Regions from separate parts of the Thiofaba sp. EF100 genome, predicted to be linked through region 1. Evidence: predicted binding sites of a transcription regulator. Region 1 holds the regulator's gene; the other holds the start of a gene.
What was found. Region 1 encodes FliA, which starts transcription of late flagellar genes. Its sites were predicted from a motif close to GCTAAAGTTNNNNNNNNNNCNGCCGATA; they were not measured.

Region 1 (11,734 bases):
ATGACCATGGGGCTGGGGTTTGCTTCCGCGGTGGACCCCCAGCATGGGGTCAGTGTGCCGGTGATCAGCCAGTTCTACACCATCGTCGTGACCCTGCTTTTCCTCACCCTGGATGGGCACCTGATGCTGGTCGAGATGCTGGCCGACAGTTTCCGCCTGATGCCGATCACCGCCGAACCGCTCGGACGGGAGGCCTGGTGGGCGGTGGTGGGCTGGGCCGGCAGGATGTTCGAGGGGGCGATGTGGGTGGCGCTCCCCGCGCTCACCGCCCTGCTTTTGACCAACCTCGCCCTCGGGGTCATTACCCGCGCTGCGCCGCAGCTGAACATCTTCTCGGTCGGCTTCCCGCTCACCTTGCTGGTGGGCTTCGTCATGATGCTGCTGGCCGCGCCGGTGCTCAGACCCCAGTTCGAGCACCTGCTCGAGCAGGGGCTGATTGCTATGCGCCAGATGCTCGGGGGCTAGGGCATGGCGGAGGCGCCGGACAGCGGTCAGGAAAAGACCGAAGCCCCAACCCCGAAACGCCAGCGCGAGGCGCGCGAGCAGGGGCAGATCGCGCGCTCGCGTGAGCTCTCCACCACCCTGGTGTTGATCATCTCGGCCGCAGGCTTGCTTCTGTTGGGGCCCGGGATAGCGGTGGCCCTGATGGATGAGATGCGCCAGGGGCTTAGCCTGACCCGCGAGATGATCCTCGACCCGCGCTGGATGACGCGGGAGCTGGGCGAGATGGCCTGGCGCGGCTTTCTCGCCATCCTGCCCCTGCTGGGGCTGTTGATCCTCGCGGCCTTCCTGGCCCCGCTGTTGATGGGCGGGATCAGCTTCAGCTGGAAGGCTCTCGCGCCGAAGTTCGAGCGCATCGATCCGCTCAAGGGGTTGCAGCGTATGTTCGCCCTGCGCGCCCTGATCGAGCTCTTCAAGAGCATCCTCAAGTTCCTGTTGGTGGGTGCGGTGGCCGCCCTGGTGATCTGGTGGGATCTCGACGACTTTTTGCGCCTTGGCCTGACCGATCCGCGTGGCGGATTATTGGCGGGCATGGACATCCTCGGCTGGGGCTTCCTGTGGATGAGCGCAGTCACCCTGCTGATCGCGGCCGCGGATGTGCCCTACCAGTTGTGGGAGCACATCAAGCAACTGCGCATGACCAAACAGGAGATCAAAGACGAGTTCAAGGAGACCGAAGGCAAGCCCGAGGTCAAGCAGAAGATCCGTCAGCTGCAGATGCAGGCCGCCCAGCGTCGCATGATGCAGGAGGTGCCGAAGGCGGACGTCATCATCACCAACCCCACCCACTTCGCCGTGGCCCTGCGTTATGACGCCGCGCGCGGCGACGCGCCGATCGTGGTGGCCAAGGGGCGGGACCTGGTGGCGGCGCGCATTCGCGAGCTCGGTGAGGCCAACGGCGTGCTGATCTTCTCCGCCCCGCCGCTGGCCCGTGCGCTGTACCAGACCACCGACCTCAATCAGCCGATCCCTGCCGAACTCTACCGCGCGGTGGCGCAGGTGCTGGCCTATGTCTACCAGCTCAACGAGGCCCGCCGGAAGGGGGGCATGCCGCCACCCAGGCCGGAGGTCGAGGTGCCGGAGGGGCCGTGGACCACCGAGGCTCCATGAGGACGGCATGATCCGTGCTAGAGGATGACCAAGGCCCGCAGGGGCCTACGTCATCCTTGAGCGAGGAAACATGAAGCTTGCCGATCTGAGTCTGCCACGCCTCGACCCCAAGGCCCTGCTGGGTCAGGTGCGGGGTTGGCGCGGGCGCGGTCTGGGCGCGCCGATGATCATCGTCATTCTTCTGACGATGATGGTCATCCCCCTGCCGCCCTTCCTGCTCGATACGTTCTTCACCTTCAACATCACCCTGAGCCTCGTGGTGGTGATGGTGACGGTCTACGTCCTGCGGCCGCTCGACTTCGCGGTCTTCCCCACCATCATCCTCGTCTCCACCTTGTTGCGACTGGCGCTCAATATCGCCTCCACCCGCGTGATCCTGCTCGAGGGGCACCAGGGCGGCGCGGCCGCTGGACATGTGATCGAGTCGTTCGCGGAGTTCGTGATCGGTGGCAACTTCGCGGTCGGCGTGGTGGTGTTCGTGATCCTGGTGATCATCAACTTCGTGGTGGTCACCAAGGGCGCCGGCCGGGTGTCGGAGGTTTCCGCACGCTTCACCCTCGATGCCATGCCCGGCAAGCAGATGGCGATCGACGCCGACCTCAACGCCGGGCTCATCACCCAGGAGGAGGCGCGTGCGCGGCGGGCAGAGGTGGCCCAAGAGGCGGACTTCTACGGGTCGATGGACGGTGCCAGCAAGTTCGTGCGCGGCGATGCGGTGGCCGGCATCCTGATCCTGATCATCAACCTGATCGGCGGGCTCATCATCGGCGTCGTGCAGCACGACATGAGCTTTGGCGATGCCGGCCGCACCTACACCCTGCTGACCATCGGCGATGGTCTGGTGGCGCAGATCCCGGCGCTGTTGCTCTCGACCGCCACCGCGATCATCGTCACCCGCATGACCCAGTCGCAGGACATGGGCGAGCAGGTCTTCAAGCAGATGTTCGCCAACCCGAAGGTGCTGGGCGTGACCGCCGGGATCATGGGTGGCATGGGGCTGGTGCCCGGCATGCCCAATTTCGCCTTCCTGAGCCTGGCCGCGGTGACCGGGTTCGGCGCCTGGTGGATGGCGCGCAAGCAGGAGGAGGCGGCGCGGGCCAAGCCGCCCGTCCCGCTCGAGGCGCAGGCCCCGGCCCGGCCGGAGACCCGCGAGCTGACTTGGGAGGACGTGCCCCCGGTCGATGTCATCGGTCTGGAGGTGGGCTACGGCCTGATCCCGATCGTCGACCGCAACCAGGGGGGGCAGCTGATGCCGCGCATCAAGGGCGTGCGCAAGAAGCTGTCGCAGGAGCTCGGTTTTCTGGTCCCGGCCGTGCACATCCGCGACAACCTTGACCTTGCACCCAACGCTTACCGCATCAGCCTGCATGGCGTGCCGATCGGGCAGGGCGAGATCCACCCGGATCGCGAGATGGCGATTAACCCTGGCCAGGTGCACGGCACGCTGAAGGGGATCCAGACCAAGGACCCGGCCTTTGGCCTGGAGGCGGTGTGGATCGTGCCGGCTGACCGTGAGCATGCCCAGGCCCTGGGCTACACGGTGGTGGATGCCAGCACGGTGATCGCCACCCATCTCTCGCAGATCCTGCAGGACAACGCGCAGGAGCTGCTCGGTTACGAGGAGGTGCAGCAGCTCTTGGAGACCCTCAAGCAGACCGCGCCCAAGCTGGTGGAGGATCTGGTGCCGCGGGCCCTGCCGCTGACTACAGTGGTGCAGGTGCTGCAGAACCTGTTGGAGGAGAAGGTGCCGATCCGCGACATGCGCACCATTGCCGAGACCCTCGCCCAGCAGGCCCAGCGCACCCAGGATGCGGCCCAGCTGACCGCCGCCGTGCGCGTGGCCCTTGGCCGGATGATCGTGCAGAGCATCAATGGCCTGGCCCCGGAGCTGCCGGTGATCACCCTCGAGCCGAGTCTGGAACAGTTATTGCTTAATACCACTCAAGGCAGCGGCGAGGTGGGCCCGGGACTGGAGCCTGGGCTTGCGGAGCGCCTGCATCGCTCGCTCTCGGAGGCCACCCAGCGCCAGGAGATGCAGGGCGAGCCGGCGGTGCTGCTGGTGGCCCCGCCGCTGCGGCCCTGGCTTGCGCGCATGCTGCGCTACGCCATCCCGGGCCTGCGGGTGCTGAATTACCAGGAGGTGCCGGAAAACCGGCAGATCCGCGTGGTGGCCAGTATCGGCCAGTAAAGACGGTCGGCTGATCCGGCCATAGTGAATGCAGGAGAGGAAAGCATCATGAAGATTCGACGCATTACCGCCCCCGACATGCGCCAGGCCATCCGCCAGGTGCGCGAGGAGCTGGGTGCCGATGCCGTCATCCTTTCCAACAAGCGCACCGACGAGGGGGTGGAGATCCTCGCCGCGCTGGATGTCGAGGCCAGCCTGCAGCAGGCCGTCAACAAACCGGCACCCGCAGTCCGGGTGTCCGGCATGGCCTGGCCGCCGAAGCCGGCCGCCCGTCCGGCCGGGCTCGATCTGTGGGAGGACGAGCCGCTGGATCGCGCCATCCTCACCGCGGGCGCTCCCCAGCCTGCCCCGGTCTCGGCTGCCACGGCGCCGCGCAGCGAGCCCGCCTCGCCGTCCCCGCTGAAGGCCCTGCACACGCCGGCCGCCTCGCCTGCGAAGGGGGAGGAGGACTGGGAACGTCGGAACATGGGCGGGCGGGAGGCGCTGGCCGCGCTCGATGACGAGGATCTGCCCGACCCCTATGCGCGTGACCGCGGACAGGCCCCGAAGGCCGAGGAGACTCCGGCCGCCTCGCTGCGGGTGGAGCGCCTGGAAGAGGAGATGCGCAGCCTGCGCACGCTGATGGAGAGCCAGCTGCGCGTGCTGGAGTGGCGCCGTTACGCCCGCCATCATCCTTTGCAGTCCGAACTGATGCGCCGTCTGACGGGCCTGGGGCTCGCCCCGCGCCTGGCGCGCGAGGTGGTGGAGGACCTGGGCGAGGCCGCGCTCGGCGAGCAGGGCTGGGATCTGGCGCTGCGCAGCCTCGGCGCGCGCATCCCGGTGCTGGGCGAGGATCTGACCGAGAGCGGCGGCATGTTCGCCCTGGTCGGCGCCACCGGGGTGGGCAAGACCACCACCGTGGCCAAGCTCGCCGCGCGCTTTGTCATGCGCCATGGACGCAAGGACATCGCCCTGGTCAGCACCGACAACTACCGCATCGGCGCCTATGACCAGCTGCGCGCCTACGCCCGCATCCTTGACGTGCCGCTGTACGTGGCCGAGGATGCCGCCGGGCTTGCCCGCACCCTCGACGGCCTGGCCGACCGCCGCCTGGTGCTGGTGGATACGGCCGGCATGAGCCAGCGTGACACCCGGTTGATGGAGCAGATGCGCAACCTGCGCTCCGCCTCCGCCCGGCTGCAGTCGCTGCTGGTGATCTCCGCCAGCGCCCAGCGGGCGATGACGCGTGAGGCGGTGCAGCGCTTCAGCCATCTTCACCTGGCGGGCTGCGTGCTGACCAAACTGGACGAGGCCGGCTCGCTGGGCGATGCTTTGGGGGCGGTGATCGACGCCCAGTTGCCGGTCGCCTGGCTGGGGACCGGGCAGCGGGTGCCCGAGGATCTGGTCACCGCACGCGCCGAACGGCTGGTGGCGCGCGCGGTGGAGCTGATGCAGCAGAATAACGACGACGAGATGACCGAGGAACGCATGAGCTGGGGCTGGACGGGGGTGGCGGCGCATGGTTGAGATGGGGGCTGACCAGGCACAAACCCTGCGTGCCATGCAAAAGATGCGTCCGGTGCAGGTGTTGGCGGTGACCAGCGGCAAGGGCGGGGTGGGCAAGACCAACGTCTCGGTCAACCTCGCCGTGGCGCTGGCCCACAGCGGGCAGCAAGTCATGCTCATGGATGCCGACCTTGCGATGGCCAATGTGGATGTGCTGCTCGGCATCCACCCCAAGCTCAATCTCGCCCACGTCATGGAAGGCACGCACAGCCTGCAGGAGATCATCGTCCAGGGGCCGGCGGGGATCCACGTCGTGCCGGCCTCCTCCGGGGTCAAGAAGATGGCCGAGCTGGGGCCGCGCGAGAATGCCGGGCTGATCCATGCCTTCAGTGAGCTGACCCTGCCGCTGGATACGCTCGTCATCGACACCGCGGCGGGGATTGCCGACAGCGTGGTGAGTTTCGCCCGTGCCGCGCGCGAGGTGCTGGTGGTGGTGTGCGACGAGCCCGCCTCGCTGACCGACGCCTATGCCATGATCAAGGTACTCTCGCGCGATCATGGTGTGGACCGCTTCCACGTGATCGCCAACATGACTCATTCGCCGAGCGAAGGCCGGCTGCTCTACCAAAAGCTCGCCGCGGTCTGCGACCGCTTTCTCGACGTGACCCTAAACTTTTTGGGCGCCGTGCCGTTTGATGAATACCTGCGCAAGGCCGTGCAGCGCCAGCAGCCGGTGGTCGAGGCCTACAACGCTAGCCGGGCGGCGCAGTCCTTCATGCAGATGGCGGAACGGATCGCCAAGTGGCCGCGCCCGAGTGGGCCGGACGGACGCCTGGAGTTCTTCGTCGAGCGGCTGGTGCAGTTCACCGGCGAGCGGGTTGGGGATAGCGCATGAATGCCCGCGCGATGTATGCCCAGATCCAGCATGGTGACCCCGGTGAGCTGGTGCGTCAGCATGCCGGCCTGGTCAAGCGCATCGCCTTTCATTTGAGCGCGCGTCTGCCGGCCACTGTGCAGGTCGAGGATCTGATCCAGGCGGGCATGATGGGGTTGCTGGAGGCGGCCCGCAGTTATCGGGAGGGGCAGGGGGCGAGCTTCGAGACCTTCGCCGGCATCCGCATCCGCGGGGCGATGCTGGACGAGGTGAGAAAACACGACTGGACGCCGCGCTCGGTGCACCGCCGCAGCCGCGAAGTGGCGGAGGCGGTACGCGAACTGGAGAAGCGGCTTGGCCGCGAGCCGCGCGATGCGGAGGTGTGCGAGCAACTCGGGATCAGCCTGGACGAATACCACCAGATCCTCGCCGACAGTGCGGGGGCCTCGGTCTTCAGCCTCGATCATGCGGGCGAGGAGAGCGAGGATCTCACCCTCGACGTGGCCGACGAGCGTCCCGGCCCCGAGGCGAGCCTGTTCGACGAGCGCTTCCGCATGGAGCTTGCCCAGGCGATCGCCGACCTGCCCGAGCGTGAACGGCTGATGATGTCCCTCTACTACGTCGAGGAGCTGAACCTCAAGGAAATCGGCGCGGTGCTTGGGGTGAGCGAGTCGCGCGTCAGCCAGATTCACGGCAAGGCGCTGATGCGATTGCGTGCCAGGCTGGCCGAATGGCGCGATAATGCACGATTTTGAATTGACGGCGGGCCTGCCGGCCCGTCTGCAAGGGGGAAAGTGAGTTGGACCGAAACATGAAGATTCTCGTGGTGGATGATTTCTCCACCATGCGACGCATCATCAAGAACCTGCTGCGTGAGCTCGGCTTCACCAACGTGGAGGAGGCGGACGACGGTGCGACCGCCCTGCCGATGCTGCGGGGCGGTCACTACGACTTCCTGATCACCGACTGGAACATGCCGGGCATGACTGGCATCGACCTTCTGAAGGCGGTACGGTCCGATCCGGAACTGGCCAGGCTGCCGGTACTGATGGTCACCGCCGAAGCCAAGCGCGAGCAAATCATCATGGCCGCGCAGGCCGGCGTGAACGGCTATGTCGTCAAGCCCTTCACCGCGGGCACCCTCAAGGAAAAGATCGAGAAGATCTTCGAGCGCGTTGCCTGAAGGAGATGGCATGAGTGCCTTCATGAACCCGGAACTCCTGGCCCAGGCCGAGCAGTTGCTCGAGACCCTCCGGCAGGGGGACGAGCCGGCCGCCCGGCAGGCCCTGATGAACCTGACCGAGGCGCGCGAATCCTTGCTGTTCAAGGAGATCGGCTCGATCACCCGCGACCTGCACGATTCCCTGCGCCAGTTTTCCGAGGACAGCCGACTCGATGCGCTGACGGCCCAGGACATGCCTGATGCGCGCGAGCGGCTGCGCTACGTCACCAGCCTCACCGAACAGGCGGCCAACCGCACGCTCGGGGCGGCTGAGCAGGCCCTGCCTCTGACCGACAACCTCATCCGCCGCTCGCAGCGGGTGACGGAGCGCCTGACCGCGTTGCGCGAGCTGCATCCCGGTAACCAGGCCCTGCAGGACGCCTTGGGGCCGGTCGAGACCTACCTTGCCTCGGTCAATCGGGAGGGGGAGCAGGTACGCGCCCAGCTCAACGAGATCATCCTGGCGCAGGAATATCAGGACCTGACAGGCCAGCTGCTGCACCGGGTGATCTTGCTGCTCGAGCGGCTCGAGGGGGAGATGGTCAAGCTCATCCGCCTGGTGGGAAGCACCGGACAAGCGTGCGCGGGGGACCCCGAAGAGGCCACGCGCGCCGAGGGTCCGGCCCTGCCCACCGCCAAAGCGGGCGTGGTACAGAGCCAGGACGAGGTCGATGACCTTCTGGCGAGCCTCGGGTTCTGACAGCAGGGCACTTCGAGGCTCCGAAAATTCATCAATCAGGATGGCGGGTGCCGCGGGGCAGCCCCTTGAGAGTGGGAGTAGATCATGTCGCTCAATGCCGATCCGGAACTGTTGCAGGATTTCCTCATCGAGGCCGGTGAACTGCTCGACGGCCTCGATGAGCAACTGATCGAGCTCGAGCGCACCCCGGACGATCGCGCCCTGCTGAATGCCGTGTTCCGGGGATTCCATACCATCAAGGGCGGGGCGGGTTTCCTTGAGCTGCATCCCCTGGTCGAGGTCTGCCATCGCGCCGAGGATGTGTTCAACCTCCTGCGCAACGGCGAGCGGGGCGTCGACGCCCAGCTCATGGACGTCATGCTGCGTGTGCTCGACACCCTCAAGTCGATGTTCGCCGCTTTGCGTGAAGGGGAGATGCCGGAGCATGCCGACGCTGGCCTTCTTCGCGATCTCGAGGCGCTGATGGCGCCTGCCGCCCCCCCGGTCATGGCCGAGGCCTCCTCCCCCGAGCTCATCGAACCCGCCGTGGAGCCGGAGACGGAGGTGGCGCCAGCCGCGGCTGAGGCCGGAAACGAGACTTCCCAGGCGGATCTCATCGGCGAGGATGAATTCGAACAGCTGCTCGACTCCATGTACGGACAGGGGCAGGGGCCATCGACCGCCGCGGTCGGGGGAGCGCCTTCAGCCCTGTCTTCGGGGTCGGGCAAGACGGGCGGAGCCGCGGACGACCTGATCACCGAGGACGAGTTCGACAAACTGCTCGACAGTCTCTACGGCGAAGGCAAGGGGCCTTCGGCCCCCGGAGTGACGTTGGCGGCGCCGGCCGCGGCCGCCTCCCCGGCGAGCGATCTGATCACCGAGGACGAGTTCGACAAACTGCTCGATAGTCTGTACGGCGAGGGCAAGGGGCCGTCCGCGAAGGGTGTGGCCATGCCGCCGGCACTCGCCGTGCCCCCCTCATCAAAGGCTGCCCCATCCTCCGAGCCAGCCCGCTCCGAGGCGCCTAAGGCGCCTCCTGCGGAAAAGCCCGAATCCACCGTGCGCGTCGACACCGAGCGCCTGGATGCCATCATGAACCTGGTCGGCGAGCTCGTGCTGGTGCGCAACCGGCTGAATACGCTCAAGGCCGGTTTCAAGGATGAGAGTGCTGCCCAAGCCATCGCCAGCCTGGATACGGTCACCTCCGACCTGCAGGCGGCGGTGATGAAGACCCGCATGCAGCCCATCAAAAAGGTCTTTGGCCGGTTCCCGCGCGTGGTACGCGATGTGGCGCGGATGCTCGGCAAGCAGGTCGAGCTGGTGCTCGAGGGGGAGGAGACCGACCTGGACAAGAACCTGGTCGAAGCCCTTGCCGATCCGCTGGTGCACCTCGTCCGCAACGCCGTGGACCACGGCATCGAGATGCCCGACGCCCGCGTCGCCCAAGGCAAGCCGCGCGTCGGTACTGTTGTGCTGTCCGCCTCGCAGGAGGGGGATCACATCCTGCTGACCATCCGCGATGACGGCGCGGGCATGGACCCCGATAAGCTGCGCCGCAAGGCGGTCGAGAAGGGGCTTCTCGAGCCCGAAGTGGCCGTGCGCCTGAGCCCGCGTGAGTGCTTCGACCTGATCTTCATGCCTGGCTTCTCGACCAAGGAGCAGATCTCTGACATCTCCGGGCGTGGGGTGGGGATGGACGTGGTCAAGACCTCGATCGCCAAGCTTTCCGGCAGCATCGTCATCGATTCTTCACCCGGGCAGGGCACGCTGATCAGCATCAAGGTCCCGCTGACCCTGGCTATCCTCCCCACCCTGATGGTGGTGGTGAACGAGCGCAAGTACGCGATGCCGCTCGGCAACGTGAGTGAGATCTTCGAGATGGAAGGCAAATCCACCAACATCGTGGATGGGCAACGGACCATTACCGTGCGCAACCGAGCCCTGCCGCTGTTCGACCTGCGCCAGTGGATGGCCATCCCCGGGGAGGCGGTGCGCCAGGATGAGAGCGAAGCGCAGATCGTCATGTTGCAGGTGGGCACCCAGACCGTCGGCTTGATCGTGGATCGCGTGCTGGGACAGGAAGAGGTCGTCATCAAGCCGCTCGGCGACCTGCTGCACGGCCTGCCCGGCTTCGCCGGCGCAACCATCACCGGGGACGGCAACATCGCCCTGATCTTCGATCTGGCCGGCCTTTTGAAGAAATACGGGCATCGCCGGGGTGAACGACTTGTGGCGTGATGTCCAAAGCGGGCGGTTTGCCATGGAGATGGGCGAACCATGCGCATTCTGATCGTTGACGATTCGCCCTTTTTCCGGCGCATGCTGCGCGAGATATTCGCGCGGGAGCCTGGTTTCGAGGTCATCGGCGAGGCGACGGATGGTGAGCACGGGGTCAGTCTGGCATGCCAGCTGAAGCCCGATGTCATCACCATGGACGTGGAGATGCCGGGACTGGACGGCATTGCCGCCACAAGGCAGATCATGCAGCGCTGCCCCACCCCCATCCTGATGCTCTCTTCGCTGACCCGCTATGGGGCACAGGCCACCTTCGACGCGCTGGATGCGGGGGCGCTGGATTTCATGCCCAAGCTGGACGAGGCTGGCACGGGCAATCTTGCACAGCAAGCCCCTCTCCTCAAGGCCAAGCTGCGCCTGCTGGCCCTGCGCCGTCTGGCCGCGCACACGGCGGCTCCGGCACGGCCGGCGGCTCCTTCGTTTCAGCCGGAGTTTCGCAAGGGTCGGGAGCAGGACAATCCTGGCGCTGAACCTGCGAAGCAGGCTTCGGGGATGGATGCCGGAAGGGTGCGAAAACAGGATGAGCACTTCCTAAGTCCGCGCGGGATACTGGTCATTGGGGCATCGACCGGCGGTCCCGCCGCGGTGCAAAAGGTCCTGCAGGGGCTGCCGGCCAGCTATCCGGTGCCGATCGTGGTGCTCCAGCACATGCCAGCGCTGTTCACCCAGGCCTTCGCCGAGCGTCTGAATCGCATCATTCCGCTGGCGGTCAAGGAGGCTGAGGACGGCGAGCAGCCGCTTCCTGGCCATGTCTACATTGCCCCTGGTGGCCAGCATACCCAGATTGGCTGGCGCCAGGGGAAGCCCGCCTTCGTCATGCGCGAGGCCACGCCGAAGGAGCATTACCGTCCCAGTGTCGACATCGGTTTTTCCAGCGCGGCCAGCGTATACCGCGCGGATGTCTTGGGGGTGGTGCTGACCGGGATGGGCAGCGACGGCGTGTTGGGCGCGCGCGCGCTCAAGGCGGCCGGAGGACGGGTATGGGCCCAGGACAAGGACAGCAGCGTGATCTACGGCATGCCGATGGAAGTGGCGAAGGCCGGCCTCGCGGACGCCGTACTCGACCTTGGGGAACTGGCCGCGGGCCTGGCGCGTGTCGTGCGATGAAGGCATCCCTCATCCATCGGATCGCCGGGAAGGCATGCCCCTTGCTAGCAGGCCGTTGAAAAAGTCTTTCAACGGCTCTGATAGAGCAAGCCATGGAAGGCTTGCGCGAAGATCGATCACACTCAGTGATTGATCTTCGGAGTCCGTCGCGGACATGTGCCGCGACGGGGCGAGTTGAAAAAGGGCAGGAAGCCCTTTTTCAACATCCTGCTAGAGAAACTCAGGCGCCATCAGGCTTGGGCGCAGTTGATGAACCAGGAACACGGCCATGAC
Region 2 (18,667 bases), on a different contig from region 1:
CCCTTGCCGTTCCTGATATTTCTTGGCCTTGTTGTCCCAAGGCTGCTCCATGCGGGCAGCCCGGTCGATGACGAGTCACTCATTTTCACCGCTGCGCGCCTGCCCCAGGCACCGCAGGAATCTCCCGCTGCGGTGACGGTGATTGACCAGGAGATGATCCGGCTGTCCGGGGCGCGCAAGATCGCCGATCTGATGCTGCTGGTACCGGGCATGCAGGTGGGCAGCAAGGTGGGCAACCTGCAGAGTGTGGCTTACCACGGCATGACCGACGAGTATTCGCGCCGCATGCAGGTGCTGGTGGACGGCCGCTCGATCTACAGCCCGGCGATGGGGGGCGTGTACTGGCTGGATCTGCCGGTGCAGCTGGACGAGATCGTGCGCATCGAGGTAATCCGTGGGCCGAACACGGTCAACTACGGCAGCAACGCCTTCCTTGCCACCATCAACATCATCACCCGCCCGGCACGTGAGTCGACCGGCGGACGGGTCTCGGTCCTCGTTGGCAGCCACGGTGAGCGTGACGTGCAGGCAAGCTACGGCTTCCAGCACGGCCGGTGGGCAGGAAGCCTGAATGCCCTGTCCCAGCGGGACGATGGATATAGCCGGATGGAGACGCCGATCCACGATGACCGTCACCTCAAGGCATTGAACGGCCGATTCGAACTGGACGCTGGGCGTGACGACGAGCTGAGCCTGGCCTTGGGCATCTCCACCGCCGACAAGGGCATCGGCGGCGACCCCGCCCTCAATGGCCTGGCCGAGGGCGGGCCGGCGCGCGAGACGACGGGGAAGAATGACTACCAATACCTGCAGTGGCGCCACGGCTACAACGAGAGCCACTACGGGGTGCTCAGGCTGTCGCGCTCACGTGATGCGCAAACGGATGATGGCTATCTCCTTCCCCATCCCTTGCTGCCCGCCCCGCTGGTCATCGCCGAGGGCTATGACAGTGAGCGCCTGGATGCGGAGTACGAGCACAACACTCAGTGGTCTGACACGCTGCGCAGCTCGGTGGGCCTGGCTTGGCGCGAGGACCGGATCGAGAGTCCGAGTTTCCTCGGCTCCGCGGAGAAGCGGGACAACACCATCCGACGCGCCTTCGCCAATGCCGAATGGCGCATGGCGCCTCCCCTCACGCTCAATTTCGGCGGCATGCTGGAGTCCTCCAGCTTCAATCCGGCTGAGTTCAGCCCCCGCATTGCCGTCCTCTGGCATGCGCAGCCTGGACATACCTGGCGCGTCGGCTATGCCGAGGGTCGGCGCACGCCATTTTTCTATGAGCGCCAGGGGGTGAAGAGCTATACGACCCTCGATGGCAGTACCCGGGTCTACAGCGTGATCGCCTCCAGCCTACTCGACGGCGGGGATGGGTTGCGGACGGAGCATGTGCGGAGCCTCGAACTGGCCTACATCTATCGGCCGAGCCAGAGGCTCGGCCTCGATGCCCGCCTGTTCCGCGATCATCTCTCCGACATGATCAAGCCCACACTGCGCCCGGAAACCGGCGTACTGACCAGCCTGCCAGGCCTGGTGGGGGATTTCGCCAATCTCGGCGAAGTTCATCTGCACGGTCTCGAACTGCAGTTGGATGCCCGTCCCGCCGAGGGCTGGCGCCTGCATGCGAGCTACGCCTGGACACAGCTCGCAGAGCAGAGCCCCCTCGAGCAGGTTGCCGGGCAGAGCTACGCCTACGACCAATCCGCGCCGCGTCATGCAGGCTCCCTGCTGGTCGGCAAGCGGCTGGAGGATGGCTGGACCGTATCCGGCGTGTATTCCCATGTCGGGGCGATGCGCTGGCTCTGGTACACCTATCCGATGCTGGAGCCTCAGGACCGGCTGGATCTGCGCCTGGAGAAACGTTTCCGCGTGGGAGGGCAGGGTCTGCGGATGGAGCTGGTCGGCCAGTACCTGCTGGGTGAACAGAGTGACTTCCTCCCGACACGGCGCTGGCAGCCGGGCATCTATGGCCGCCTGACGCTGGACCTTTCCTGATGTTCCGACGCGTCTGGCGCATCGTTAGCAGGTCGTTGAAAAAGTCGTTCAACGGCCTGTTAAGGCAAGCCATGGAAGGCTTGCGCGAAGGTCAATCACGCTAAGTGATTGACCTTCGGAGCCCGTCGCGGACATGCGCGGCGACGAGGCGAGTTGAAAAAGGGCAGGAAGCCCTTTTTCAACATCCTGTTAGAGCGCTGTTGTGCAAGGGGTTTTATGTTGCCCACAGGGTCTGTGGATAAGTCTGTGAACGATTGTTGGAAAAACGTTCGCAAGGCGTATGGTGAAGAGGCTTTACTTGAATTGATCAAAATTTGACCGCTTAATAAAAATCTAGAAAAAACAATGAGTTGCTGGTTGTTTGTTCGTTTCTTGTGAGCACGGGCTTGCGCTGCAACGGGGCCTTGCCTGGGGATGTGGACTTGTGCATAAGTCGCAGTGAAGAACTTGCATGAAGTTCAATAGGCAACCCGTACAAGTTGCAATCTTGGATTGCAAACGTCGGATAACCTATTGAAAACATAAGCCGGAAAGGGGGGCGGCGTGAGCGCGGAGCGCGCCGGGCCGTTGAGGATTTGAGAGACAAGACGATAGCCTATGGCAGGTTCGTCTGTCCCTCGTCGAGGTGTCGCGTGGGCGCTCAGCCCTTTTTGATGGCCGCTTCCAGCATCGGCTTCAGTTCGCCGCGCTGATGCAGTTCCACGGTGATGTCCGAGCCGCCGATCAATTCGCCGTTGACGTAGATCTGCGGGAAGGTTGGCCAGTCCTGGTAGCGTGGTAGGTTGTTGAAGATTTCCATGTCCGCGAGCACGTTCACATAGGCGAACTCCACGCCGCAGGCCTTGATGGCCTCGGCCGCGCGGCTGGAATAGCCGCACATCGGGAACTGCGGCGTGCCTTTCATGAAGATCACGATCGGGTTGTTCTTAACGATCTCGTCGATCTGCTGGAGGATGGGGTCCATGGGGGATCTCATATGGTTGACTCTGACGGTCAAGTATGGGGATGCTCGTCATGTGTGACAAGCCTTGCAGACGTCTTGGCATCCCGGATCCCAGCCCTCCCTACAGCCACAGCATGCAGCCCATCTCGTAGGGGTGGGTCAGGGCGGGATGCCAGGGGACGATGCGGATGCGGTAGACCTGCAGCCCGGCGAGCGAGGGTTGCATTTTCAGCGTGTACAGCTGGCGCCCCTTCTCGTCCTGGCCGTCGGCCTCGAGAAGATAGTGTGAGTCCAGCTCGAAGTGTGCGCTGTTGCTCAGCCGGCCGAACTGGCATTCCACCCGCACATCCTGGGCCGACAGGCCATCCACATCGACCGCCACCTTGATCTCGAGCGCTTCGCCGTGATGCAACTGGGTTGTGGCGAGATCCACGCGCTCGGCACGGATCTTCGGCCACGTCATACGGATGCGGGCCTTCCATTCGGCCAGTTCGCGCGCCAACTGCCCGCCCTCTGCATGGAAGGCCTTATGGTTGCGCAGGGCGGTCAGGTAGAACCCGCGTGTGTAGTCGAGCACCATGCGCTCGCTGTTGAAGCGGGGCAGAATGCTGCGCATCGAGGCCTTGGACAGCGCGACCCAGCGGCTGGAAAAGCTGCCCTTGTCGCGGTGGTAGTAGAGGGGTACGACCTCCTTGCGCAGCATCTCCATCAGGTCATGGGCCTCCTGGCTGTTGCGGTATTCGGCGCTGTATTCTGGGCCGTGGGGGGTGATGGCCCAGCCGTTGTCGCCCTCAAAGCCCTCACCCCACCAGCCGTCCAGCACGCTCAGGTTGACCACGCCGTTCATGCCGGCCTTCTGGCCGGAGGTGCCGCTGGCCTCCAGCGGGTATTCCGGGGTGTTGAGCCAGACGTCCACACCGGTCACCAGTTTGCGGGCGAGGGCCATGTCGTAGCCCTCCAGCAGCAGGATGCGGCCGAGGAACTCGGGCCGGTGGGCAATCTCCCAGATCGTGCGGATCATCGCCTGGGCGGGCTCGTCGGCCGGGTGCGCCTTGCCGGCGAAGATGAACACCACCGGCCGCTCGTCGTCATTGACCAGCCGCGCCAGCCGTTCCAGGTCATTGAACAGCAGGGTGGCGCGCTTGTAGGTGGCGAAACGGCGGGCGAAACCGATCACCAGCACATCCTGGTCCTGCTGGGTGATGACACTCAGCGACTTGCGGATCACGGCCTCGCTGCTGCCGTTGCGGTGGTGCTGGTCGCGAATGCGCTGGGCGACGTCGTCCAGCATTTCCCGCTTCAGCGACTGGCGCAGGCTCCAGAAGCGGTGGTCGGGGATTTGATCCAGGGCCTCGCGCCAAAAATCCCGGTCGCACAGGTGAAGGCGCCAGTCGCGCTGGCGCTGGTCGAGCAGGTTGGCCCACTCGCGGGCGAGGAAGGTGCTGACATGTACCCCGTTGGTCACGTAGCGGACCGGGTTTTCCTCCGGCTCGATCTGGGGCCAGAGGTCGCGCGCCATCCTTGAGGCGACATGGCCGTGGATGCGACTGACACCGTTGTGCTGGCGCGAGCCTCGCAGGGCGAGCGTGGTCATGTCGAAGCTGGAAGGGGTCGCATCCACACTGCCCAGGCGGATGAAGCGCTCGAAATCCAGCCCCATCCCGTGGGCGATGTCGCGGAAATACTGCTCGACCAGCCCGATTTCGAAGGCGTCGTGTCCGGCATCGACCGGGGTGTGGGTGGTGAACACTGTATTGGTCGCGGTCAGTTCGAGAGCGGCCTCGAAGCCCATGCCCTGGGCGACGTACTCGCGGCAGCGTTCGACGATGAGGAAGGCGGCATGGCCCTCGTTCACATGCCATGCGCTTGGGTGCAGGCCAAGCGCCCGCAGGGCACGCACGCCGCCCATGCCGAGCAGGATCTCCTGCTGGATGCGCATCGATTTGTCCCCACCGTAGAGGCGGTAGGTGATGGCGCGATCCTGAGGGCTGTTCTGCGCAAGGTCGGTGTCCAGCAGGATCAGGCGCACCCGCCCGACATGCGCCTGCCACAGCTTGACCGCGATCTGGCGGCCTGGCAGGGGCAGCCAGAACACCAACTCCTTGCCCGTCTCATCGAGGACCGGGCTGATCGGCAGGTCGTCGAAGTTGACCGGCAGGAACGATTCGACCTGCTGCCCCTGGGCATCGATGGTCTGGGTGAAATAACCCACGCGGTAGAGCAGCCCCACCGCCACGAAGGGCAGCCCGAGGTCGCTCGCCGCCTTGCAGTGGTCGCCGGCCAGGATGCCGAGGCCGCCCGAGTAGATGGGAAAGCTCTCATGGAAACCGTATTCCGCGCAGAAGTAGGCGATCAAATCCTCGTGCGGGTCGAGGTGCGCGGCGATTTCGGGATGGGGCGGGTCGCTCAGATAGCGCTCGAACTGGGCGCGGGTCTCCTCCAGGTCGAACATGTAGGTTGGGTCGGCCAGGGCTGCATCCACGCGCTCCTGGGCCACCCGGCGCAGGAAGATCTTCGGATTGTGGCCGCAGGCCTCCCACAGGGCGGCATCCATGCGGAAGAACAGGCCGCGCACCTTCCGGCTCCAGCTGTAATAGAGATTGTTGGCGAAGTCATGAAGACAGGCCAGGGCGGGTGGGATGTTGGGTTGGACTTCGAGAGAGTAGAGCGAGCCGGGCATGGGTCGGGTCCTGTGCAATGCGTCCGTCACAGGATCATGGCGCAAAAACGTGACGATTCAATCATCGATTGTGCCAGCCGGCCTGTGGGTGGGGCACTTGGCCAGGCCTCAGGCTTTGGCAGTGCAGCGAAAAGAATTTTTCAATGCCCACTAAAGCTTGAAAGCATCGCGCCGATAACAAGTTCGAAAGCGGAGTTTGGACGAAAAAGATCCAGTCAGGGCTAAAGCTTCTCCAGGCCCCGCCGATAAGGTTCCTGACCGATTTCAACCGCGCTCAAGCGCAAGCACAAGGAGACCTAGCCATGGCTAACGTCGTCAATACCAACATGATGTCCATCAATGCACAGCGCAGCCTGTACAAGACGGACATCCTCCAGAAAACCGCAATGGAGCGCCTGGCCTCTGGGATGCGGGTCAATAGCGCCAAGGACGATGCCGCAGGCATGTCTATCGCAGAGCGCATGAACTCCCAGATTCGCGGCATGACCGTGGCCGTGCGCAACGCCAACGATGGCTTGTCGATGGCGCAAACCGCCGAAGGGGCGATCACCGAGCTGCAGGGCATGCTCCAGCGCATGCGTGACCTGACCGTGCAGTCGATGAACGCCACCAATACGGCCTCTGATCGCACCGACCTGAACACCGAATTCCAGCAGCTCAAGCAGGAAATCGGCCGCATCGTCGGCAATACCGAGTTCAACGGCAAGAAGATTCTCAGCACCTCGGGAACCAGTTATCAGTTCCAGGTGGGGGCCAATACGGCAAACAATAACCGGATCACCGTATCCCTTGCCAACCTCTCTACGGCGGGGGCCACCGGTATTGGTAGTGCGATGACTGCTACCATGCACATCTCCACGGCGGCTGGGGCCTCCGCGGTGACCAAGGGCAATTCGGTGATTGGTATTCTGGATGGCGCGATCGGCAAGCTCAACAATCTGCGTGGTCGCCTGGGTGCAGCCCAGAACCGCTTCAATGCGACCATCTCCAACCTGCAGAGCTCGATCGAGAACCAGAGCGCGGCACGTTCCCGCATCATGGATGCTGACTTCGCCTCTGAGACCGCGAACCTCAGCCGTGCTCAGATCCTGCAGCAAGCCGGTACGGCGATGCTGGCCCAAGCCAACCAGGCGCCGCAAGCGGTTCTTGGTCTGCTGCGGTAACATCGGGGTAGCCTAGTCTTATCCTGATGGGGGGAGGAGTTGGATGAAACTCCCCCCCTCCTCATAGGAGGGGCAACGATGCTTATCAATCCCAACCCATTACAGCCTGTGTCGGTCGCTGGAGCACAGATGGCTTCAGAGGGCAATGCTGGCGCCGCAGTTCGAATGGAGCCCGCCACATCCGCGCGGGCTGCCGCAGTTTCTGGTTTTGTGTCTGGCGAGCCTTCATCGGCGGCGCGCCCTAAGGATTCTCCCCAAACCGATTCCCAGGGCGCGCAACCCGATGCGAAGGAACTCGATCAGGCCGTGACTCGGGCCAAGGAATACATTCAGTCCGTGCGCAGGGATTTGAACCTCAATTATGATGAGGAGACGGGGTTGCTCGTCATCAAAGTCGTCGACAAGGATACCGAAGAGGTCGTACGGCAGATCCCGGCCGAAGAAATCCTGGCCTTCATCCACAACATGCTCAAACTAACGGGCGAGCGTGAGGGTGTGTTGCTAAAAGAAAAGGTGTGAACCGCCAAGACTGCATGCATGCATTGAGTCGGCGGCTTTTTTCGAAAATTCCATCGAGGTGCTCCCATGGCCATCACATCCACGGGTCTTGCCACCGGCATGAACATTAACGGTGTCGTTCAGCAGTTGGTGAATGCTGAAGGGCAGGCGGCCAAGGGACTGCTCGACCGCCAGCAGGCTCGCGTTGATACCCGGCTTTCCGGTCTGGGCAAACTCAAGGGGGTGCTCTCCTCGTTCCAGACGGCGCTCAAGAAACTCGAGGCCCTCGATACCTTCAGCGCACGCAAGACCACTTTGAGCAATGATTCGGCTCTGGCCCTGCAGGCTGATCGGACGGCAGCTGTGGGCTCCTACAGCATTGAGGTCCTCAACCTTGCCCGGGCGGAAAAAATGGTTTCCTCAGGCTTGGCTTCTGCGAGCACAGTGGTGGGGACTGGAACCCTGACGCTGGGAGTGGGGGGCAACAGCTTCAGCGTGACCATCGACGCGAGCAACAACACCCTGGCTGGTATTCGTGATGCGATCAACAATGCCAGCGGCAACATCGGGGTGAGTGCGACCATCGTCAATGCGGATGATGGCAGTGGTGGCACCGTGAGCAAGCTGGTGCTCACCGCCAAGGAGACAGGCACCGCCAACGCCCTGAGCGTGAGCATCAGTGATGACGATGGCAACAACGCCGATGCCTCCGGGTTGTCGGGGCTTGCCATGACCCAGTTGGTCGCAGCGCAGGATGCCGTGATCCGGGTGGATGGTCAGACCGTGACACGCTCATCCAATACCATCAGCGATGCTGTCAGTGGGCTGACCTTCAACCTCAAGGCGGTCACGACCAGCCCGGTCACCGCCCAGGTGAGTGCGGACAGCGAGGAGGTCGTGAAGGCATTGCAGGGATTTGTTGACAGCTACAACAGCTTGCGTCAGGTCATGAGCGACCTCGGTCGGTACGACCCCGCCACCAAGAAGGCGGCTGAGCTGACAGGCGATGCCACGCTCCGCAACCTACAGCAGCAGCTGCGCCGTGATCTGACCTCCAATGTGTCCAGCGTGAGTGGTGGTGTGGATTCCCTTGCAGGCATTGGCATCGAAATCGACCGTTACGGTGCCATGAAGCTCAATAGCGCCAAGCTCAGTGAGGCCATGAATGGCAATCCTGCGGTCGTGTCCGATCTTTTCCGTTCTGCCGACGGCGTTGCCACCCGAACCAATGCCAAGATTGACGAATACCTCAAATCGGGGGGGATACTGGATACTCAGACCCGCTCGATGAACGATCAGAAAAGACAGATCGCCGATCGTCGTGCTGCGCTCGACGCGCGGCTGAGCAAAGTCGAAGAACAATATCTGAAGCAGTTCAACAAGATGGATCAGATCGTTGCAGGCTATCAGAGCACCGGCAACTACCTGGCTGCCCAGCTTGCCGGCTTGTTGAAGTAAGGTTTTAAGGAGTCATTTCATGTACATCTCCCCCCGTTCCATGGGCGCCAGTTTCTATTCCAACGTCGGCTTGCAGTCGAGCATCCACAATGCCAGCCCGCATCGGCTGATCCAGATGCTGATGGAGGGGTTCATTGAGCGTGTCAATGTGGCAAGGATTGCCATCGAGCGGGGTGATCATGCGCTGAAGGGCGCGCAGATCTCCAAGGCCATCGCCATCCTGGGTGGGCTGAAGGATGGCCTGGATTTCGAACAAGGTGGGGAGCTTGCTACCAATCTCAGCGATCTGTATTCCTACATGGAATTGGGCCTTTTCGAGGCCAGTGCCAAGAATGACATGGAGCGCCTCGAGGAGGTCAAGCGCCTGATGCTTGAGGTCAAAGGGGCGTGGGACGCGATCCCCGAAATTACCAGCACGCCTTGAGTCAAAAGGCATGAACACCTGCCGCGAGGAGATGCAGGCTATCATGCTCATCTCCCGTGAATTACGTCAGGCCATGGATGACGAGGCGGAGCCTTTGGAGCGTATCGAGTCGCTGGTGGCCGAGCGGGAAGAGCGCATCAGGCGTTTTTTTTCATCCCCCATCGAGTCTGAGCTGCGGGCTGAGGTTGCGGCATGGATTCAAGATCTCATGATCATGGATCGCAAGGCCATGCAGGCTCTTGCTCTGCGCAGACAGAAGATGCAGGAGCAGCACGCTGTCATGCGTCACCAGGCACGGGGTTTGGCCGAATATCAGCAAACGGGTGAGATGGGGGAGTGATCAGGAGGGGGGGGCGATGCCCTAAGCTCCCCTGCATCGCCGTTTCGAGCGCCTTCCGCATGGCTTGCACGCCTTGCTCATTGGCCTTGTCCCCCAGCATGTGGTCGAGTACCAACAACGCACCTTCATAGGCCTGATGGTCGATCAGGTGCTTTGCCAGGCGGAGTTTGGCATGGCTGTCGTCGGGGAAGCGCTCGATATGGCGCCGGTAAGCCTCCACAGCCTGGATCGGGTCACCGGCGATGCGCAGCATTTCCGCATATTGCAGGGTGTACTGCTCGGAAATGGAGGCCAGGCACTGGAGTGCATGCAGTGCTTGTTCAACCTGACCCTGGTCGAGGCTCCAGTTTGTCATCCGCAGCAGGGCATCCTCGCTCAAGCGGAGATCCCCGTGTTCGAGCACCTGGGCATAGGCATCGAGGGCGGAGGCCATGTTGCCCTCGAGTTCGTGAAGATACCCTTCGACCAAGAGCATGAAGGGGCGTCCCTGTGTATGGTTATGATGCTTCTTGAGGGCGATCATAAGTCCCTTGAGCGCATCAATTTTGCGCTGAGAAAAGAGTTGCCGTGCCCGGATGCGCGCTGCGCCAAGGTCGGCATGGGCTTGGGCGCGTTGCATGTGCACGGTGTGCTTGCGCGCTAGGTCCTGTTCGAACTCCCGTTCCAGCGCTTCGCGAAGGGCTTGCTCTTCCAGAGTCAATGTGATGATGCGATCCGGATGACGTTGGGCCCACACCCGGATGCGACCGGGGACGGTGTCGCGGCGCCAACCCTCGGCGATTTCGGCCAGCGGAGTGTTGGCCTCTTCCTCCCGGATACGCAATTTCAGCCGTTGTTCGGCCTCCTTGAGGATAGCCATCAGCCGCTCGGTACCGCTCAGATAGGCGGCGTAATAGTCGTGGCCGATCGTCCGGGTGTCTTCCGCGCTCATGGTTTCATAGTCCATGAAGGGGCGCATCGCCCGCAGCAGGGCCCGCAGGCCCATGCGCTTGACGATCAGGCTCAAATGGCCGTGTTTCTTGCTGAGCGTTTTTTCGATTCGGTCCAGCTTTTTCTTGGACTTTCCGCTCTCGATCAGCCCGCTGTTCGGGTTGAACATCGAGTCATTGATACGGATGGCTTCTTTGATCAGGCTGCGCATGATCTCCAACTCATGCTGGATGCGTGAAAACTCACGTTCCAGCTCCTGATAATGCACAAGACGCTGTTTCTCATCCGATGCAGGCAGCAAGCTTGCAAGAGTCGTGGAGATATCGATGGACTCCGTCGGGACCGGCAGGTCTTCCTGCGGGAGGTGTTGAATGGTCTCGATCCTTGCAGCCCCGGGGGATGGATTGATGAGTGTGCAGCCGTTGGCGGCCAGGTAACGGGCCTGGTTGCCTAGAGTTTCGATGGCGGTGGCGAAATCGGGTGTAGTGGTGGCCTTGTGGCCGGCGTAGGTTTCGACCTCCAGATGGGTGAGGTCGAAACGAGGTCCTGCCGCACGTTCGTTGCTGCCAAGGGCGTGGGTATAGCCCTCTTGGGTGAAACACAGATCAACCCCACCGAGGATGATGGTGCGGAATCCCATGTCGAAAGCGATCTGGAGGGCGGTATTGGTCACCGTCGGCCCAGGGGCGGAGAGGGGGGCGGAGGCGTTGAGTTTGGAGGTCCAGGGCAATAGCTCACCGAGATACAACGAGCGGTGAGGCCATTGCGTCAGCAGTCTGGGCGCGACGTGGTACTGATGGATCAGGGTGGTCCGCGCATCGAGCGCCAACATCGGTTTGCTGATGTCATAGCTCAGTTCGGTGGGGTCGACTGAGAAGATGAAATCCGGGGTGATGCCCGTCTCCAGAAGGCGTGCGGCGATCCTGGAAACCGCCAGCACGGCGAGTTTGTCCCGGTGTTGGATCACCCAGGGCAGCAGTTCGTCGAGGGAGGGGCCGCCCGCGAGCAGCACGGCGGTTTTTTCGGCAAAGGCTTGGCGCAGGATGTGGGCGGATTGGATGTTGTCCGCAGCATTCTGCAACTGGCAGATGATGAAGGCCTCATCGCCAAGCTGGGCCACGGCCTGCCAGCGCAGCTTGTCCACCTCCTCTTTCAGCTGCCAGGCAAGCTCGGTGTATTCCGGGTGATGTTGGTCCTGCGCAGCAACGGATAACACCACCTTGACCGCATCAAGGTAAAGATACTCATGGATTTGCAGCGCTGAGGCTTCCTCCAACCAGCGAGAGGAGGCCGCGCAGCGGATGGATGCATCGTCATGCTGGCAGCGGTCCTCGTTGAGAAGGAGGGCATGGATGTTCTCGAGTTCGACGAACAGATACCGGCTGCCCGCCGGGCGTGGCAGGTCGTGTACATACTCGTACAGCAGTCCGGAATCCGAGCCCGCGATGATGTAAAGAGTGTCTTCCGCGCGGAGGGTGTCTTTGAACGCTAGGTCGAAGGTATGTCTGGCACCGAAGCGATCGAAGGCGTGCCGATTGACGCTGTAGAGGTAACGATCCCCGAAACTGTTCTGGATGAAGGATTCCCGTGTTACGGTCTCGAGCTCGTTTTCATCCGGGTTGGACGTGGAGAAAACGGTAGGGGTACTGGCGTTCATCCAGAGGATCCTGAGTGGTGTCCGCCTATCATAGGCAAGGTATCGGCCTTCGGCTATGCTGGCCCCATGGTTGCCCTTGGCCCTGTTTTGTGATGTCAAAGAACCGCCCATGACTGCTCAAGCCGCTCGTCGTGTCCTCGTGACTGGTGCCGATGGATTCATTGGCTCGCATCTGGTTGAAATGCTCGTCGCCCGCGGCTACACCGTCCGCGCCCTGGCTCAGTACAACAGCTTCAATCACTGGGGCTGGCTGGAGGACGTGGCGTGCCGGGAGGCGATCGAGGTGGTCGGCGGGGATATCCGTGATGCCCACTTCTGCCGCACGCTGATGAAGGAGGTGGATGTGGTCTTCCACCTTGCGGCGCTGATTGCCATTCCCTATTCCTACGTGGCCCCCGAGAGCTATGTGGACACCAACGTGCGCGGTACGCTGAACATCTGTCAGGCCGCGCTGGAGGCAGGCGTGAAGCGGGTCATCCACACCTCGACCAGCGAGGTCTACGGCACGGCGCGCTATGTGCCGATCGACGAGCAGCACCCGCTCCAGCCGCAGTCGCCCTACAGCGCCTCCAAGATCGGGGCGGATGCCCTTGCCCAGAGCTTCCACCACAGCTTTGGTCTGCCGCTTACCGTGGCCCGTCCCTTCAACACCTACGGCCCACGCCAGTCGGCGCGCGCGGTGATCCCGACCATCATCAGCCAGATGGCCGCGGGCAAGCGCAGCATCGAGCTTGGGGACCTCAGCCCTACGCGCGATTTCAACTACGTCGAGGACACCTGCCGCGGCTTCATTGCCTTGGCCGAGTGTGAGGCGGCGGTGGGCGAAGTGGTCAATATCGGCTCGAACTACGAGATCTCCATTGGCGCTACCCTAAACCTGATCCGTGAGCTGATGGGCAGCGACATCGAGGTGGTGCAAGATGAGCGCCGCCTGCGCCCGCAGGGCTCCGAGGTCTTCCGCCTGTGGTGTGACAACGGCAAGATCGAGCGCCTGACCGGCTTCAAGCCGCAGGTGGATATCCGCGAGGGGCTCTCCCGCACCATCGCCTGGTTCACCAACCCCGACAACCTCAAGCGCTACAAGACCGGCATTTACAATGTCTGAGGCCTTCATCCGCTTCGTGCGCGAGCTCTATGGCGAACCCAGGGCGGGCATCCCCCTGCATGCCCCGGTCATGGGGACGCGGGAGAAGGCGCGGGTGGGGGAGGCCATCGACTCCAGTTTTGTCTCCAGCGTAGGTGCCTTCGTGACCGAGTTCGAGCGGCAGGTGGCAGCCTTCGTGGGCAGCCGGTACGCGGTGGCCACGGTCAATGGCACCGCTGGACTGCATGCCGCCCTGGTGGTGGCCGGCGTGCAGGCTGGCGACATGGTGCTCACCCAGTCCCTGACCTTCATCGCCACCTGCAATGCCATCCATTACTGCGGCGCGGATCCCGTCTTCATCGACGTGGACGAGGACACCCTGGGCCTCTCGCCCGAGGCCCTCGCAAGCTGGCTTGAGGAGCATGCCGAGCAGCGTGAGGATGGCGCCTACGAGCCGGCCAGTGGGCGTCGCATTCGCGCCTGCGTGCCCATGCATACCCTCGGCCACCCGGTGCGGATCGAGAAGATCGCCGAGATCTGCGCCGCTTGGGGCATCGAGCTGGTCGAGGATGCGGCCGAGGCCCTTGGCAGTACGCGAGGCGGGCGGCATTGCGGCACCTTCGGCCGCTTGGGTGTCTTCAGCTTCAACGGTAACAAGATCATCACCACCGGCGGCGGCGGGATGATCGTCACCGATGACGAGGACCTGGCCCGCCGCGCCAAGCATTTGACCACCACCGCCAAGAAGCCCCACCCCTGGGCCTTCGAGCACGATGAAATCGGCTTCAACTACCGCCTGCCCAACCTCAATGCCGCCTTTGGCGTGGCACAGATGGAGCGCCTGCCCGAGCTTATGGCCAGCAAGCGCGAGGTGGCCGCGGCCTATGCCCGCTGGTGCAAGGCACAAGGGATGGCCTTTGTGCATGAGCCGGCGGGCACGCGCAGCAACTACTGGCTCAATGCCCTGCGCCTTGCGGATGAGGCCGAGCGTGATGCCTTCCTTGCGGCCACCAACGCAGCCGGGGTCATGACCCGCCCGCTGTGGACCCCCATGCACCGCCTGCCCATGTACGCCCAGGCCCGGCGCGGCCCCTTGCCGGTGACCGAGCGTCTGGCGGCGACGGTGGTGAACATCCCAAGCTCGGCCCGCATGGCAGGGGGGTAAGATGCAGCGGCGCAGGATCGCGGTCATCACCGGCACGCGAGCGGATTACGGACTGCTCTACTGGCTGATCCACGACCTGCACGCCTCGCCGGACTTCGAGCTGCAGCTCATCGTCACCGGCATGCACCTGATGCCGGAGTTCGGTCACACGGTGGAGGGGATCGAGCGCGATGTCTTTCCCATCGCGGCGCGGGTCGATCTCGACCTGCACTCGGACGCTGCCGAGGCGGTGGCACGGGCCATGGGGGTGGGCATGATCGGCTTCGCCGACGCCTTCGCCCGGCTGGCCCCGGAGTATGTGGTCATCCTCGGCGACCGTTTCGAGATGCTCGCGGCGGCCGCGGCGGCCTTCGTCCAGCGCATACCGATTGTCCACATCCACGGCGGCGAGGTGACCGAGGGCGCACTGGATGAGGGCTTCCGCCATGCCATCACCAAGCTTGCCGCCCTGCATTTCACCGCGGCGGAGCCCTACCGGCGGCGGGTCATCCAGATGGGCGAGCTCCCGGAGCGGGTGTTCACCGTCGGGGCGCCTGGGCTGGATCACCTCACCCGCACACCGCTGCTGGATCGTGCTGAACTGGAGCGGGCGCTGGGGTTCGCCCTTGCGCCAGAGACCTTCCTCGTCACCTTCCACCCCGCCACCTTGGACGCCGAGGACGCTGCGAGCCAGTGCCGCGCCCTGCTGACCGCCCTGGATGCCTTCCCCGCGGCGCACATCGTCTTTACCCTGCCCAATGCCGACCCCGGCGGTAGGGCCATCATCCCCCTGCTCGAGGACTACGTCGCCCGTCACCCTGCGCGTTGCCGCCTGTTTGCCAGCCTCGGCCAGGTGCGTTACCTCTCCCTGCTGCGCGAGGCCTCGGTCGTGATTGGTAACTCCTCCAGCGGGATCATCGAGGCCCCGAGCGTCGGCACGGCCACGGTGAACATTGGCGACCGCCAGCGCGGGCGGCTTCGGGCGGCGAGTGTGATCGACTGCGGTCCCCGCGCGGCGCAGATCGAGGTGGCCATCCGCCAGGCCCTCAGCCCTGCGTTCCAGGTCAGCCTCGCCAAGGTCGTCAATCCTTACGGTGCGGGCGATGCCGCCCAGCGGATGCTGGCGATCCTCCGCCGGGTGGACCCCGCCAGCCTGGCGCGCAAGCCTTTCTACGACCTTCCCGTGGAGTGCCCATGAACCTCGTTCAGGTCATTGCCGAGGCTGGTGTCAATCACAACGGTCAGCCCGAGCTGGCCTTTGGTTTGGTCGAGGCCGCCGCGCGCGCGGGGGCAGACGTGGTCAAGTTTCAGACCTTCAAGGCCGAAGCCCTGGTCACCCGCGAGGCCCCCAAGGCGGCCTACCAGCAACAGGCCACCGGCGCGGCCGAGTCGCAGTTTGCGATGCTCAAGCGCCTGGAGCTGCCGTTTGCCCTGCACCATGAATTGAAGGCCGAGGCCGAGCGGCGGGGGCTGCGCTTTCTCTCCACCGCCTTCGATGGCGAGAGCCTGCGCTTTTTGCGCGATGAGTTGGGCCTGGAGCTTTTGAAGATCCCCTCGGGCGAGCTGACCAACGCCCCATTTCTTCTTGACCATGCGCGCAGCGGTTGCGAACTGATCGTCTCCACCGGCATGGCTACCCTGGCGGAGGTGGAGGAGGCGCTGGGGGTCATCGCCTTTGGCCGCATCGCCGGGGGCAAGGAGCAGCCCTCGCCCGCGGCCTTCCGCGCCGCCTATGCCAGCGCGGAAGGCCAGGCCGCCCTGCGCCGTGGCTTGACCCTGCTGCACTGCACCAGCGATTACCCCGCTGCGCCGGAGGACGTGAACCTGCGCGCCATGGACACCCTGCATACGGCCTTTGGCGTGCCGGTGGGCTATTCGGACCACACCCAAGGCACGGCCATCGCCCTGGCCGCGGCGGCGCGGGGGGCGGCGGTGATCGAGAAACATTTCACCCTCGACCGCAGCCTGCCGGGGCCGGACCATGCCGCCTCGCTGGAGCCTGATGAGCTTGCGGCCATGATCCAGGGTATCCGTACCATCGGCCAGGCCTTGGGCGATGGCATCAAGCGTCCAACCCTGGCCGAGCACTCCACCGCCCAGGTCGCGCGCAAGAGCCTCGTCGCCCGCACCGTCATCCGCGCCGGGGAGCGCCTTGGCCCCGAGCACATCGCCATCCTGCGGCCGGGGACGGGGATGGTGCCGATGCGCTATTGGGAGCTCCTGGGTCGGCCGGCCTCCCGCGATTACGAGGCAGGCGCCTTGCTGGATGAATAAGCCGATCGTCATTCTGGGGCATGGCGGTCATGCGCGGGTGGTGCTGGATGTGCTGCGCTGCCTTGGATGGCCTGTTGCCGGATTTCTGACGCCGGACCTTGCGGCCGGGACGGACGTGCAGGGGCTGCCGGTGCTGGGGGATGACGGCTGGCTCGAAGGCGAGAGGGCAGGCGACTATACCTATGTCCTGGGCCTGGGGCTGCTGCCGCACCGTCCTACCCTGCGCGCCGACCTCTACCGCCGGGTGCGTCACTTGGGGCTCGACACCCCCACCCTGATCCACCCCTCGGCCATCGTGGCACGGGACGTGCTTATCGAGCGGGGGGCCCAGGTCATGGCCGGGGCGGTCATTCAGCCGGGTTGCCTGATCGGTGAAGATGCCCTGCTCAATACCGGCTGCCGGGTGGATCACGACTGTCAGATTGGCGCCCATGCCCACCTCGCCCCCGGGGGAGTCCTCTGTGGTGGGGTACGGGTGGGCGAGGGGGCCTTTATTGGCGCTGGGGCTGTGGTGTTGCCGGGGGTGCGGATTGGTGAAGGGGCCCAGGTGGCCGCGGGAGCGACGGTACGCCGCGATCTCCCGCCCAGGGTGCGGCATATCCCCGGTCATCCCGACAAGCCGTTGTGAGGAGAGAGGATCATGAGCTTCGATTGGCGCAGCATCCTGCTTAAGCCGGAAGACAGCATTCACCGGGCTATCGAGGTCATCGACCAGGGCGCCAAGCGCATTGCGCTGGTGGTGGATGATGCTGGCAAGCTGCTCGGTACGGTCACCGACGGGGACATTCGCCGCGGCATCTTGCGCCATCTGCCCCTGAGCGCCCCGGTGGCCGAGGTCATGAATACCCAGCCGCGCGTCCTGCCCCGCCACTACAGCCGCGAGGAGGCCATGCGCCTTTTGGGCAGTGCCCAGGTGTTGCAGGTGCCGATCGTGGATGAGCAGGGGGTGTTGCTTGGGCTGGAGACCCTAACCGACCTGCTCAAGCGTCCTCGGCTGGAGAATCCGGTGTTCCTGATGGCCGGAGGCTTTGGTACCCGCCTGCGCCCATTGACCGACACCTGCCCCAAGCCCATGCTGCCGGTGGCAGGCAAGCCGATGCTTGAGCATATCCTGCAGGATCTGATCGACTACGGCTTCTACCGCTTCTACATCTCGGTGCACTACCTGCGTGAGCAGGTCATCGAGCACTTCCAGGATGGCAGCCGCTGGGGGGTGAACATCCACTACATCCACGAGGATACCCCGCTTGGCACCGCGGGCTGCCTGGGTCTTTTGCCCAAGGAGGCAGTCCAGCGCCCCATCATCGTCGTCAATGGCGACATCATGACCCGGGTGAACTACGAGGCCCTGCTGCAGGATCATGATCGTCACACCCCGGCGGCCACGGTCTGCACCCGCCAGTACGACTTCCAGGTGCCGTATGGCGTGATCGAGCACGAGGGCCAGCGCATCCTCGACATCATCGAAAAGCCGGTGCACCACTTCTTCGTCAGCGCGGGGATCTACGTCCTCGCCCCCCAGGTCGTGCATGGCATGCAGGCAGGGGTTCGGGTGGACATGCCCGACCTGCTCAAGCAGCAGATCGTTGCCGGTCGGGAGGTGCGGATGTTCCCGGTGCACGAATACTGGCTCGACATCGGGCGGATGAACGACTTCGAGCTGGCCCAGCAGGACGCGCTCCAGGTCCTCCGCCATGGCTGAAGCCGATCGGCCGAATATTCTCGCCCTCATTCCTGCGCGGGGTGGGAGCAAGGGGCTGCCGGGCAAGAACATCCTGCCCCTCGCGGGGAAACCGCTGATCCAGTGGAGCATCGAGGCCGCGCACGGCTCGCGCTTCATGACCCGGGTGGTGGTCTCCAGCGATGATCCTGCCATCCTCGCGGTGGCGCGGGCGGCGGGGGCCGAGACGCCCTTCGTCCGCCCGGCAGAACTGGCGCAGGACGACACCCCTAGCATGGATGTCGTGCTCCATGCCCTCGATCAGCTGCCGCCGGTGGACTGGGTCGTCCTGTTGCAACCGACTTCGCCGCTGCGCAGCGCGGAGGACATCGACCAGGCCATCGCCCGCTGCCTGGAGAC

Region 2: V6D91_RS00570 (flagellin) is a predicted target of FliA. The motif match lies at 5,836-5,863, and genes of this name have one in related genera.

Annotation. Positions count from the first base shown of each region.
Region 1 covers NZ_JBAJEY010000003.1:135,002-146,735, reverse strand. Annotated here, with positions in the region: gene fliR (flagellar biosynthetic protein FliR) at 1-465, shown strand, start outside; gene flhB (flagellar biosynthesis protein FlhB) at 469-1,611, shown strand; gene flhA (flagellar biosynthesis protein FlhA) at 1,775-3,799, shown strand; gene flhF (flagellar biosynthesis protein FlhF) at 3,848-5,305, shown strand; gene V6D91_RS07430 (MinD/ParA family protein) at 5,340-6,179, shown strand; gene V6D91_RS07425 (RNA polymerase sigma factor FliA) at 6,176-6,913, shown strand; gene cheY (chemotaxis response regulator CheY) at 6,958-7,341, shown strand; gene V6D91_RS07415 (protein phosphatase CheZ) at 7,364-8,080, shown strand; gene V6D91_RS07410 (chemotaxis protein CheA) at 8,165-10,297, shown strand; gene V6D91_RS07405 (chemotaxis response regulator protein-glutamate methylesterase) at 10,337-11,461, shown strand; gene V6D91_RS07400 (chemotaxis protein CheW) at 11,730-11,734, shown strand, end outside.
Region 2 covers NZ_JBAJEY010000001.1:96,380-115,046, forward strand. Annotated here, with positions in the region: gene V6D91_RS00555 (TonB-dependent receptor) at 4-1,992, shown strand; gene grxD (Grx4 family monothiol glutaredoxin) at 2,633-2,956, opposite strand; gene glgP (alpha-glucan family phosphorylase) at 3,057-5,615, opposite strand; gene V6D91_RS00570 (flagellin) at 5,918-6,778, shown strand; gene V6D91_RS00575 (flagellar protein FlaG) at 6,857-7,297, shown strand; gene fliD (flagellar filament capping protein FliD) at 7,364-8,734, shown strand; gene fliS (flagellar export chaperone FliS) at 8,754-9,158, shown strand; gene V6D91_RS00590 (hypothetical protein) at 9,169-9,498, shown strand; gene V6D91_RS00595 (6-hydroxymethylpterin diphosphokinase MptE-like protein) at 9,437-12,085, opposite strand; gene V6D91_RS00600 (NAD-dependent 4,6-dehydratase LegB) at 12,195-13,190, shown strand; gene V6D91_RS00605 (LegC family aminotransferase) at 13,183-14,334, shown strand; gene neuC (UDP-N-acetylglucosamine 2-epimerase) at 14,336-15,511, shown strand; gene neuB (N-acetylneuraminate synthase) at 15,508-16,587, shown strand; gene V6D91_RS00620 (acetyltransferase) at 16,580-17,215, shown strand; gene V6D91_RS00625 (nucleotidyltransferase family protein) at 17,228-18,289, shown strand; gene V6D91_RS00630 (acylneuraminate cytidylyltransferase family protein) at 18,282-18,667, shown strand, end outside.